Regions from separate parts of the Paenibacillus sp. MAH-35 genome, predicted to be linked through region 2. Evidence: predicted binding sites of a transcription regulator. Region 2 holds the regulator's gene; each other region holds the start of a gene.
What was found. Region 2 encodes LexA, which represses DNA repair genes until DNA is damaged. Its sites were predicted from a motif close to CGAACATATGTTCG; they were not measured.

Region 1 (3,285 bases), on a different contig from region 2:
TGCGTCTGGTCTCCGGACTTCGGGTCCCCGGGAATCGCCTCGCCCATAATGCCGGTCCCTTTCGGGATGACCGAGGAGCCGTCGTTGAACTGCATCTGCAGCGCTCTGGACAACGTGTCGTATTTGGCCGAGTCGATCTTGCTCATCGCATACAGGATGACGAAAAAAATCATCAGCAGCGTAATCAGGTCGGCATAGGTGATCAGCCATCGCTCGCTGCTGGAATGGGAACCGGACGGCTGCTTGCGTCTCCTAGCCATCGGCGTTCGCTTCCTTCCGAACTTGCGCTTCCGTGTCGAGCAGCAGGAAGGACGTCAGCTTTTTCTGGATCATCTGCGGGTTATGTCCCGCCTGCAGGGCGAGCAGCCCTTCGAGCATCATCTCCATCTCGGCGATTTGCTCTTCGCTGCGGACTTTGATCTTGCTGCCGATCGGCAGGTAGATGACGTTCGCGCTGGCGACGCCGTACAAGGTGGCTGCGAACGCTACGGCAATCGATCCGGCGAGCGATTCGGGATCGGACATGTTGCTCAGGACGTGGATCAGACCCATGACCGTACCGATAATCCCCATCGTCGGAGCGTAACCTCCGGCGGCTTCGAATATTTTCGCAAAGCTGGCATGCAGCTTTTCTTTCGCTTCGATCTCAACTTCGAGAATTTGCCGGATCAGATCCGGGTCCGTGCCGTCGACCACCATCTGCAATCCGTCCCTGAGAAAAACGTTCGGGTGCTGCTGAGCGCGGTCTTCTATGGCAAGCACGCCCTCCCGGCGGGCGATAACCGCCATCTCGACCAGCTCCTCGATCAGCTGCTCCGGTTTTGTTTTCCTTTCGCTGAACGCCATGCGGAGTGCTTTCGGGATCTGCTTCAGCTGCGATTTCGGGAAGCTGACGACAACCGCGCCGATCGTGCCTCCGAACACGATAATGGCGGCACTTAATACGAGCAGACCGTTGATATGGCCTCCATCCAGCAGGAAACCTCCCACCAATGCCAGCAGGCCAAGTATTATGCCTAGAATCGTAGTTAAATCCATGAAACAGACCCACACCCTTTGTTTGAAAATTTGCAACAATTCGGAAAAAGAAGTATAATATCTGATGAGAACAAACATTCGGTAGACCCTGTCGCATGTCACACCATATATCGGTAATTGAAGAAAGAGTCAATAGAGTCGAAAGACCCAGAGCGAGGGATAAAGCGATGAGCGATATCGTGCTCCACAACAAACCGTTTCAACTGGTTTCTCCATTCCAGCCTCAAGGCGATCAGCCTGGGGCTATTGACGAGCTTGTCCGCGGACTGCAGGAGGGCAAGAGATATCAGACGCTGCTTGGCGCGACCGGCACGGGGAAGACGTTTACGGCCGCCCAGGTGATCGCCCGGGTGAACCGCCCGACGCTTGTTATTGCGCATAACAAGACGCTGGCGGCTCAGCTTTGCAGCGAGTTCCAGGAGTTTTTTCCCCATAACGCCGTGTCGTATTTTGTCAGTTATTACGACTACTACCAGCCGGAGGCGTATATTCCTTCGAGCGATACGTACATTGAGAAAGATTCCAGTATTAACGATGAGATCGACAAGCTCCGCCACTCCGCAACCAGTTCGTTGTTCGAACGCCGCGACGTAATCATCGTTGCCAGCGTATCGTGCATTTACGGTCTCGGTTCCCCGATGGAGTACCGAAATCTCGTCTTGTCGCTGAGGACGGGGATGGAACGACCGCGCAACGAGATTTTGCACAAGCTGGTCGATATCCAGTACGCGCGGAACGATCTTAACTTCGTCCGCGGGACGTTCCGCGTTCGGGGCGACGTTATCGAGATTTTCCCGGCTTCGAGAGGCGAGCAGGCGATTCGCATCGAGCTGTTCGGCGACGAGATCGAGCGGATTACTGAAATCGACGTGCTGACCGGAGAGATTCTCGGCGAGCGGGATCATGTGGCGATCTTCCCGGCGTCTCACTTCGTCACCCATGAGGATACGATGAAGAAGGCGCTGGTGGACATCGAGCGCGAGCTGGAGGAGCGGCTCGAAGAGCTTCGTTCCGAGAACAAGCTGCTGGAGGCTCAGCGGCTGGAGCAGCGGACCCGGTACGATCTGGAGATGATGCACGAGATGGGGTTCTGCTCCGGCATCGAGAACTACTCCGGCCCGCTTACGTTCCGCGAACGCGGCGCTACGCCGTATACGCTGCTGGACTATTTCCCCGACGATATGCTGGTTATCGTTGACGAATCACATGTATCGCTTCCGCAAATCCGCGCGATGTACAACGGCGACCGGGCGCGGAAGGAAGTGCTGGTCGATCACGGCTTCCGGCTGCCGTCGGCGCTGGATAACCGGCCGCTGCGATTCGAGGAGTTCGAGCAGAAGATCAGCCAGGCGATCTTCGTCTCGGCTACGCCGGGCCCGTATGAGCTTGAGAGCTGCCCGACGATGGTGCAGCAGATCATCCGGCCGACAGGTCTTCTCGATCCGATTATCGAGGTGCGCCCGACGAAGGGACAGATCGACGATCTGATCGGCGAGATCAACGAGCGGATCGCCAAGGACGAGCGGGTGCTCGTCACGACGCTGACGAAGAAAATGTCGGAGGATTTGACGGATTATTTCAAAGAGCTCGGCATTAAGGTCCGTTATCTCCATTCCGATGTCAAGACGTTTGAACGGATGCAGCTGCTGCGCGAATTGCGGCTCGGCACGTTCCATGTGCTGGTGGGCATCAACCTGCTGCGGGAAGGGCTGGACTTGCCGGAAGTATCCCTCGTCGCCATATTGGATGCGGATAAGGAAGGGTTTCTGCGTGCCGAACGGTCGCTCATTCAGACGATCGGACGGGCGGCGCGGAACGCGAACGGCCGGGTTATTATGTACGGGGACAAGCGGACAGATTCGATGGACCGGGCCATCCGCGAGACCGAGCGGCGGCGCGCGATCCAGATCGAGTTCAACGAGAAGCACGGCATCACGCCGCAGACGATCCAGAAGCGGGTGCACGATGTTATCGAGGCCACGAAGGTGGCGGAGCAGAAGGCGGACTATCTGGCCGGCGTGAAGTCCGAGAAAATGTCCAAGAAAGACCGCGCCTCGCTGATCGAACGTCTCGAAGCGGAGATGAAGGAAGCTGCCAAAAGCTTGCAGTTCGAACGTGCCGCCGAGCTGCGCGATGCGATATTGGAGCTCAAAGCCGCCCTGTAACGGCGGCTCTCTTTCGCGGCGGAGCTGGAGAATGTTTCAACCGGGCGGCCGGTTCCCAGTCGTTTTTAACGGTGTTATGATG
Region 2 (3,285 bases):
AGTGAAGGTGTCCATGGCCGGACACGACAAAACGGCGGACGATCTGGGATCGCAATGGACGGATGGTACGACAACCTACACGCTGCTGGACGTAAACGGCGATCATCTTACATGGGGGTGCCCGTATACGGTGACGAACGGGATCGTATCCGCTCTGCTTGCCCAACCCGGGCAAGATCTCACTCCTGTAAGCGGTGCCGTCCATACACAGCCGGTGAACGTCAGCGTCCTTGTACCGGGGGCTCAGCTCTATCCGTCCATCAACAACATAAAGGTGCAATATTTGCTGGACGGCAAGGAAATTACGGAGGACGGGATGTTCTCGGGTACAGTTCTGAAGGTGCACGAATCTTATTGCATTATGGACTATAGGGCGATCATAGATTTCGCGCAATCCCATCCGGGAGTGAGTTATGTGAACGATTCGGTAGCGGGGGCTGTTCGGCTCTCGATCGTGTATACGTTCAGGAAGGGCGGCCGCTGTCATATCTCCCATAACTTCAAGGCTTTGCAGAAGCTGCAAGTCATGGACTGCGGCTTTCTGCAGTCGATGCCGATGAGTTTGTCCGGTCATACGCTCAGCCGTTATATGCCGGATGTGAAGATCAAAAGCGGGCAGGATTTTCAAAATATAGTGGATATGACCGGTTACAGTATGAATCTCGTATATGGCCCATCCGATTATGCTGACCCGGCCAAGCCTCCCAACCGATATGTCGACTGGCTGCGGGACGGCAGCGGGTTGGGGAAGGTCGGTTTTACAATGGGATATATCGTCGACAAAACGAACAGCAAAAACGCCGATCGGGCGGCTCAAACATCGAGAGGCTGGGATATGCGCAGCACGAGGAAAAGCTATCCGATCGCGATGAGCGGACTGATCTTAAATGCCGGGGACTACAAAACGTTCATGGGATACCGGAACTACTTGTCGCCGGTTGAGGCGGGGCAAGCCACCAATCTAAGCGTAGTTCAAGACGACAAAGATACATATGTGTACATCGATTACCACGTCCCCGTTACCGGAGCGAATCTCAAGCTCCCCGAACATATAGGGAAAACCGTATCTGTGATCGATCACGTAAACTTTACGCTTCATAACGATATAGTAGACAGCGACGGCATTACCTTCAGTATTACTGCCGGCCATGGCTATGCGATCTTGAAAGTACACTGATCCCCGCTACCCCGAGCGAGCCGGTCGTGGGGATCTGGCTGCGGCCGGACAGCGCATGTATCACGAAATACAAGGTGCGCAAGACAGCTGTCAGTGCGATTAGACAGCCAGAGCCCTGACCGGATATCCGGCAGGGCTCTCTTGGCGTACGGATTATGGCTCGTCCCGTAAGAGGGGCGAGCCAACATGAGACTTAGTGAATGTCGCGGAACAATCCGATTACTTTCCCCAGGATCGTTACGTTGCGGAGACGAATCGGGTCCATAGACGGATTCTCCGGCTGGAGCCGAATATGGTCGCGCTCCTTGTAAAACGTCTTGACGGTCGCTTCGTCATCTTCGGTCATGGCGACGACGATATCGCCGTTGTTCGCGGTCGGCTGCTGCTTAACGATAACGTAGTCGTTATGGTGAATGCCGGCTTCGATCATACTTTCTCCGACGACGCGAAGCATGAATACGCTGTGGTCGCCGACGAAATGACTCGGAAGCGGGAAATACTCTTCGATATTCTCGGTTGCCGTAATCGGCATACCTGCCGTTACTTTGCCGACTACCGGTACACGCGCAATCGAGAAGGAAAATACGGAGGCGGATTCGTCATGGGCGCTGAGCACCTCGATCGCTCTAGGCTTGGTCGGGTCTCTGCGGATGTAACCTTTCTTCTCGAGCCGGTCCAAATGACCGTGTACGGTAGAGCTGGACGCAAGCCCGACGGCTTCGCCGATTTCCCTTACGGAAGGCGGGTAGCCTTTATCGCGTACTTCGTTCTTGATAAATTCCAGTATCGCTTGTTGGCGATTGGAAACCTTGCTCACGATCATCACTCCCATTACGGACATTTTATATGGGTAAATTATACCACAGAACTCGAGTTCGTACAAACATAAGTTCGAGTATAGGTCTTGAACAATTCAACCATCCGGTAACATGTCGTTCTGATGTATATAAAGTATTCGTTTGTAGTGTACATGATATCGTTGACTCCTATATTGGGCCATTTTATAATGAAATCAAGAAAAATATAACAATTATAGCATTCTGTAATGTATGTTATTGTAGTTGTTATATACATCAGATCCGACCGCAGAAGGAGAGGAGGTGTTCCGGATGGGATAAGGCCGATGTAGGGGGAGATATACGGTGCAGCAAAGGAGGACCGGTGATTGAAGAAAAAACCGACGCATGAGCAATTTCAGAAACAGCTGGATCATATGGTACAGACGCTGCGAGCAGACATTCTGGAAGGAAAGTATGCAACCGGCGACTACTTGCCTTCGGAGCTTGAGCAGGCGAAGATGTTCAGATTAAGCAACAAGTCGGTGCGCAAAGGGCTGGACATACTGAATGCGGAAGGCTGGATCGAGAAGATCCCGCGGGTTGGCAGCCGGGTGCTGGCGAAGCGGGAGACGGTTCGTCTGACCGTCGGGATTAACCGTACGGATGAGGTCAACATGAAATTATCCGGACTCGCCGAGCTTTTTTGTAAGCGCTATCCTTGGATCGAGCTTGAGTTTGTGCCGTTTGTATCGGATCTCGGCGGACCGGGCGACCAGCGGAAGCTGGCGGAATTCGATGCGATCGTCATCAACCACCTTCAATTTCAGCGGATGAAAGAGAGTGGTCATCTTCCCCTGTTCGCCCCTTTGCCGGAGAAGCGGGAGATCTACCCGTTCCTTTCGGGACTGTTCAAGGACGGCGGGATGCATTATGTGTACCCGATCATCTTTTCCCCGATCGTGCTTTGTTACAATAAGCGGCATTTCCGCGAACGGGGCTTGGCCGAGCCGGACGGCAGCTGGACCTGGGACGACCTGGTCCGCAACGCCATCGAGCTTACGAACGGGAACGGGAGATTCGGATTCGCCTTTTATTTGCTGAATGAAAACCGCTGGCCGCTCTTCTGGCTCCAGGCGGGGGAAGATCTCCGGCAGGAAGGCCGCAGCCCGGAATCGCTCCGGCACTCCCGTCTGATGGACGCGGCGAGACTGTGCAAAAGTATCATCAGCAACCGCGATTTTTTCCCGATGTTCTTATCGGAGAACAACCGGGAGATCAATGCGATGTTTCAGGAAGGCCGGCTGTCGATGGTCATCAACAGCTATATGG
Region 3 (3,285 bases), on a different contig from region 2:
GCGCCGCATCAGAAAACCAGCGGTCTTCCGCCTTTTGTCCTGAGAGGTTCCGCTCGTCAGCTTCCACTTTTTCAAGCCGAGCTCGACGCAGATCCGCTCTTCTTCGTCCGGACGAACTTGATCAAGCGCCTCCTGAATCGTTGCAGGGGCGACACCCTTTTGCTGCAGCTCCTGCTTTACCCACCTGCTGCCCTTTTTCTGCGAGTAGATCCGCTGCTCCGTCCATAATGCCGCAAAATCGGCGTCGTCGAGATACCTCTGCTCCTTCAGCCGCTGTATAATCCGGTCAATCAGCGGTTCCGTATATTCCTTGCGCTTTAGAAACTGCCGGACCTCCTTCTCCGACCTCGGCCGGCGGCCGACATGCTTCAAGGCGTCAGACCATGCCCTCTGCTGCTCCTCGTCCTCCAGCACGCGGCGCAGCTTGTCCGCCTCGACCCGCTCCCCTTTCAGCAGCCGGTGCTTGATCAGCACTTCCTCGTAGACAGTTAGCGCATGCTGTCCGTCCAGATAGATGAGATACCGGCCGTTCCTCCTCGGATGCCTTTCGACAGCGGTAATGAGGGATTCCGTGTTGTTCATGCTGCCTCCTTCCGATAGCCAAACAGCGCAAAAACCGAAAACGCACCTTATCAAAATTCAAAGGTGCGCATCCGGTCATGCAGCCGTCACATGATGTTATTCGAACGCTGCCAGCTCATCTTCGTCCTCGTCGTCATCCGACGAAACCATCTGAGCGCCAACTTGGTTCATATTGCTTGCCTCACGGATCCTCTGTTCGATAACGGCAGCGATCTGCGGGTTATCTTTAAGGAACTGCTTTGCGTTTTCGCGGCCCTGGCCAAGACGTTCGCCGTCATAGGAATACCAAGCGCCGCTTTTGTTAACGATATCCATCTCCGTTCCGATATCCACAATGCTGCCTTCGCGGGAGATGCCTTCCCCGTACATGATGTCCACCTCGGCTTGCTTAAATGGCGGAGCAACTTTATTTTTAACTACCTTGATCCGTGTCCGGTTGCCGACCATGTCATTGCCTTGCTTGATCGTCTCGACACGGCGCACTTCCAGCCGGACGGAAGAATAGAACTTCAGCGCGCGTCCGCCCGGAGTCGTTTCCGGGTTACCAAACATAACGCCGACCTTCTCACGGAGCTGGTTAATAAAGATCGCGATAACCTTCGACTTGTTGATCGCACCAGACAGCTTCCGGAGCGCCTGGGACATAAGCCGGGCTTGCAGGCCGACGTGGGAGTCGCCCATCTCGCCTTCGATTTCCGCTTTCGGTACGAGAGCGGCTACGGAGTCAATAACAATGATGTCGACCGCACCGCTGCGAACGAGCGCTTCCGCGATCTCGAGCGCCTGCTCGCCTGTATCCGGCTGTGACAACAGCAATTCGTCGATGTTAATACCCAGCTTGCTTGCATACAACGGGTCCAAAGCGTGCTCGGCATCGATAAAGGCGGCTTGTCCTCCGGCCCGCTGCACTTCGGCGATCGCATGCAGCGCCACTGTCGTTTTACCTGACGATTCCGGTCCGTAAACTTCGATAATTCTTCCTCTCGGAAATCCGCCAACCCCAATAGCGATATCGAGCGCAAGCGCTCCGGTAGGGATGGTCTCCACCTGCATGTGGGTGGATTCACCAAGTTTCATAATCGATCCTTTGCCAAATTGCTTCTCAATTTGACGCAGGGCATTTTCCAACGCAGCGCGGCGATCTGACAACCTACTCACTTCCTTTTTATCGTTTCTATAGCTTATGATACCTTCTTTTCGCCCATTTGCCAAGTATTTTTTCGAACATACATTCGCATTTTTTTGCGAACAGTCGCTGCGGCCATCTCCAGTCCCGCCAAATAGCCGTATTCGCACGTATCCGCCCGATAAGCGTATGAGCTTCGAACGGACAAAAAAACACCGCAACAAGGCTACCAGGGCCATGTTACGGTGCTTCCGCTACAATACTGCAAGTATATCGCATGATCTCGTCCCGGGCAACAAAAACTTTGCCGGGCCGCCGAGCAGACGACGCTCGCGGCTTACTTTATAAGACGCTGCCACAGCCGGTATAAAGCGTGCTTGGCCGCCTTCAGCCGGATCGATTCGCGATTGCCCGACAATTGAAGCTTCTCCGCTTCGGCGCCGCGTCCGCGCTCGGCTAAACCGATGTAGACGAGCCCTACCGGCTTGCCTTCCGATTCAGCAGGCCCCGCTACTCCCGTAACCGAGATCGCGTAATCCGAGCCGATTCTCTCCATCACCTGCTCGGCGAGCAGCACAGCTGTCTCGGCACTGACTGCGCCGGGCGCGCCGGCGCCTTCGAGCAGTTCCGCCGGTACACCTAACAGGTTCCGCTTGATTTCGTTCGTATAACAGACAATCCCACCCTTGTAAGCGGCAGAACTGCCGGCTACTTCGGTGATCATCTCGCTGACCAGCCCTCCCGTACAGCTTTCGGCAAGCGCCAGCGTTTTGCCTGCTTCGGCAAGCTGCAATACGATCACACGTTCGATCGGCACATCCGAATCGGCATAGATGTGATCTCCGACCCGGCTCCGGATTTCCCGTTCGGTTGTCGCCAGCTTCCGCTGCGCTTCCTCGGCCGTCACGGCCCGCGTCGTCAGCCGGATGCTCACTTCGCCTTCCTTCGCATAAGGAGCGATCGTAGGGTCCTGCTGGCCTTCGATCAGGTCGATCAGCCGGTGCTCCAGGTTGGACTCGCCGATCCCGGCGAACTTGAGCATTTTCGAGTGCAGGGGAGCCGCTTGATCACCCATCACCGAGCTGATCCACGGGATCGCGTACCGGTCGAACATCGGCTTCATTTCCTTCGGCGGGCCGGGAAGCAGCACATAATGCGTCCCCTCATGCGTCAAAGCGACGCCTACCGCAAGCCCGTTGTCGTTGGAGAGTGGCTCGCAGCCTTCGATCAGATTGGCTTGTCTCGCGTTGCTCTCCACCATTTCCGTTCCTCGAGCGCGGAACAGCGAGACGATTTTGTCCATCGACGGTTGATGAATCGATATCGACAATCCGAGAAGCTCCGCAAGCGCATCCTTCGTCAGATCGTCCTGCGTCGGGCCCAGCCCTCCGGTCACGATGACGAAGTCCGCCCGCGAGGCCGCCAGCTCGAACGTCTGCCGCAGCCGCTCCCGGTTATCCCCGACGACCGTCTGGTAATACACATTCAGTCCTATGCCTGCGCAGCCTTGCGCTATGTATTGGGCGTTCGTGTTGACAATCTGGCCGAGCAGCAGCTCCGTGCCTACCGCGATAATC

Region 1: a site for LexA is predicted at 1,106-1,119, ahead of uvrB (excinuclease ABC subunit UvrB). Genes of this name have one in related genera too.
Region 3: a site for LexA is predicted at 1,804-1,817, ahead of recA (recombinase RecA). Genes of this name have one in related genera too.

Annotation. Positions count from the first base shown of each region.
Region 1 is NZ_JBYUPU010000045.1:3,108-6,392, reverse strand. It holds gene AC3Y2E_RS29370 (flagellar motor protein MotB) at 1-260, opposite strand, end outside; gene AC3Y2E_RS29365 (flagellar motor protein) at 253-1,038, opposite strand; gene uvrB (excinuclease ABC subunit UvrB) at 1,206-3,203, shown strand.
Region 2 is NZ_JBYUPU010000030.1:20,672-23,956, forward strand. It holds gene AC3Y2E_RS24695 (hypothetical protein) at 1-1,177, shown strand, start outside; gene lexA (transcriptional repressor LexA) at 1,371-1,994, opposite strand; gene AC3Y2E_RS24705 (extracellular solute-binding protein) at 2,343-3,285, shown strand, end outside.
Region 3 is NZ_JBYUPU010000011.1:16,359-19,643, forward strand. It holds gene AC3Y2E_RS14015 (RecX family transcriptional regulator) at 1-582, opposite strand, end outside; gene recA (recombinase RecA) at 679-1,731, opposite strand; gene AC3Y2E_RS14025 (competence/damage-inducible protein A) at 2,046-3,285, opposite strand, start outside.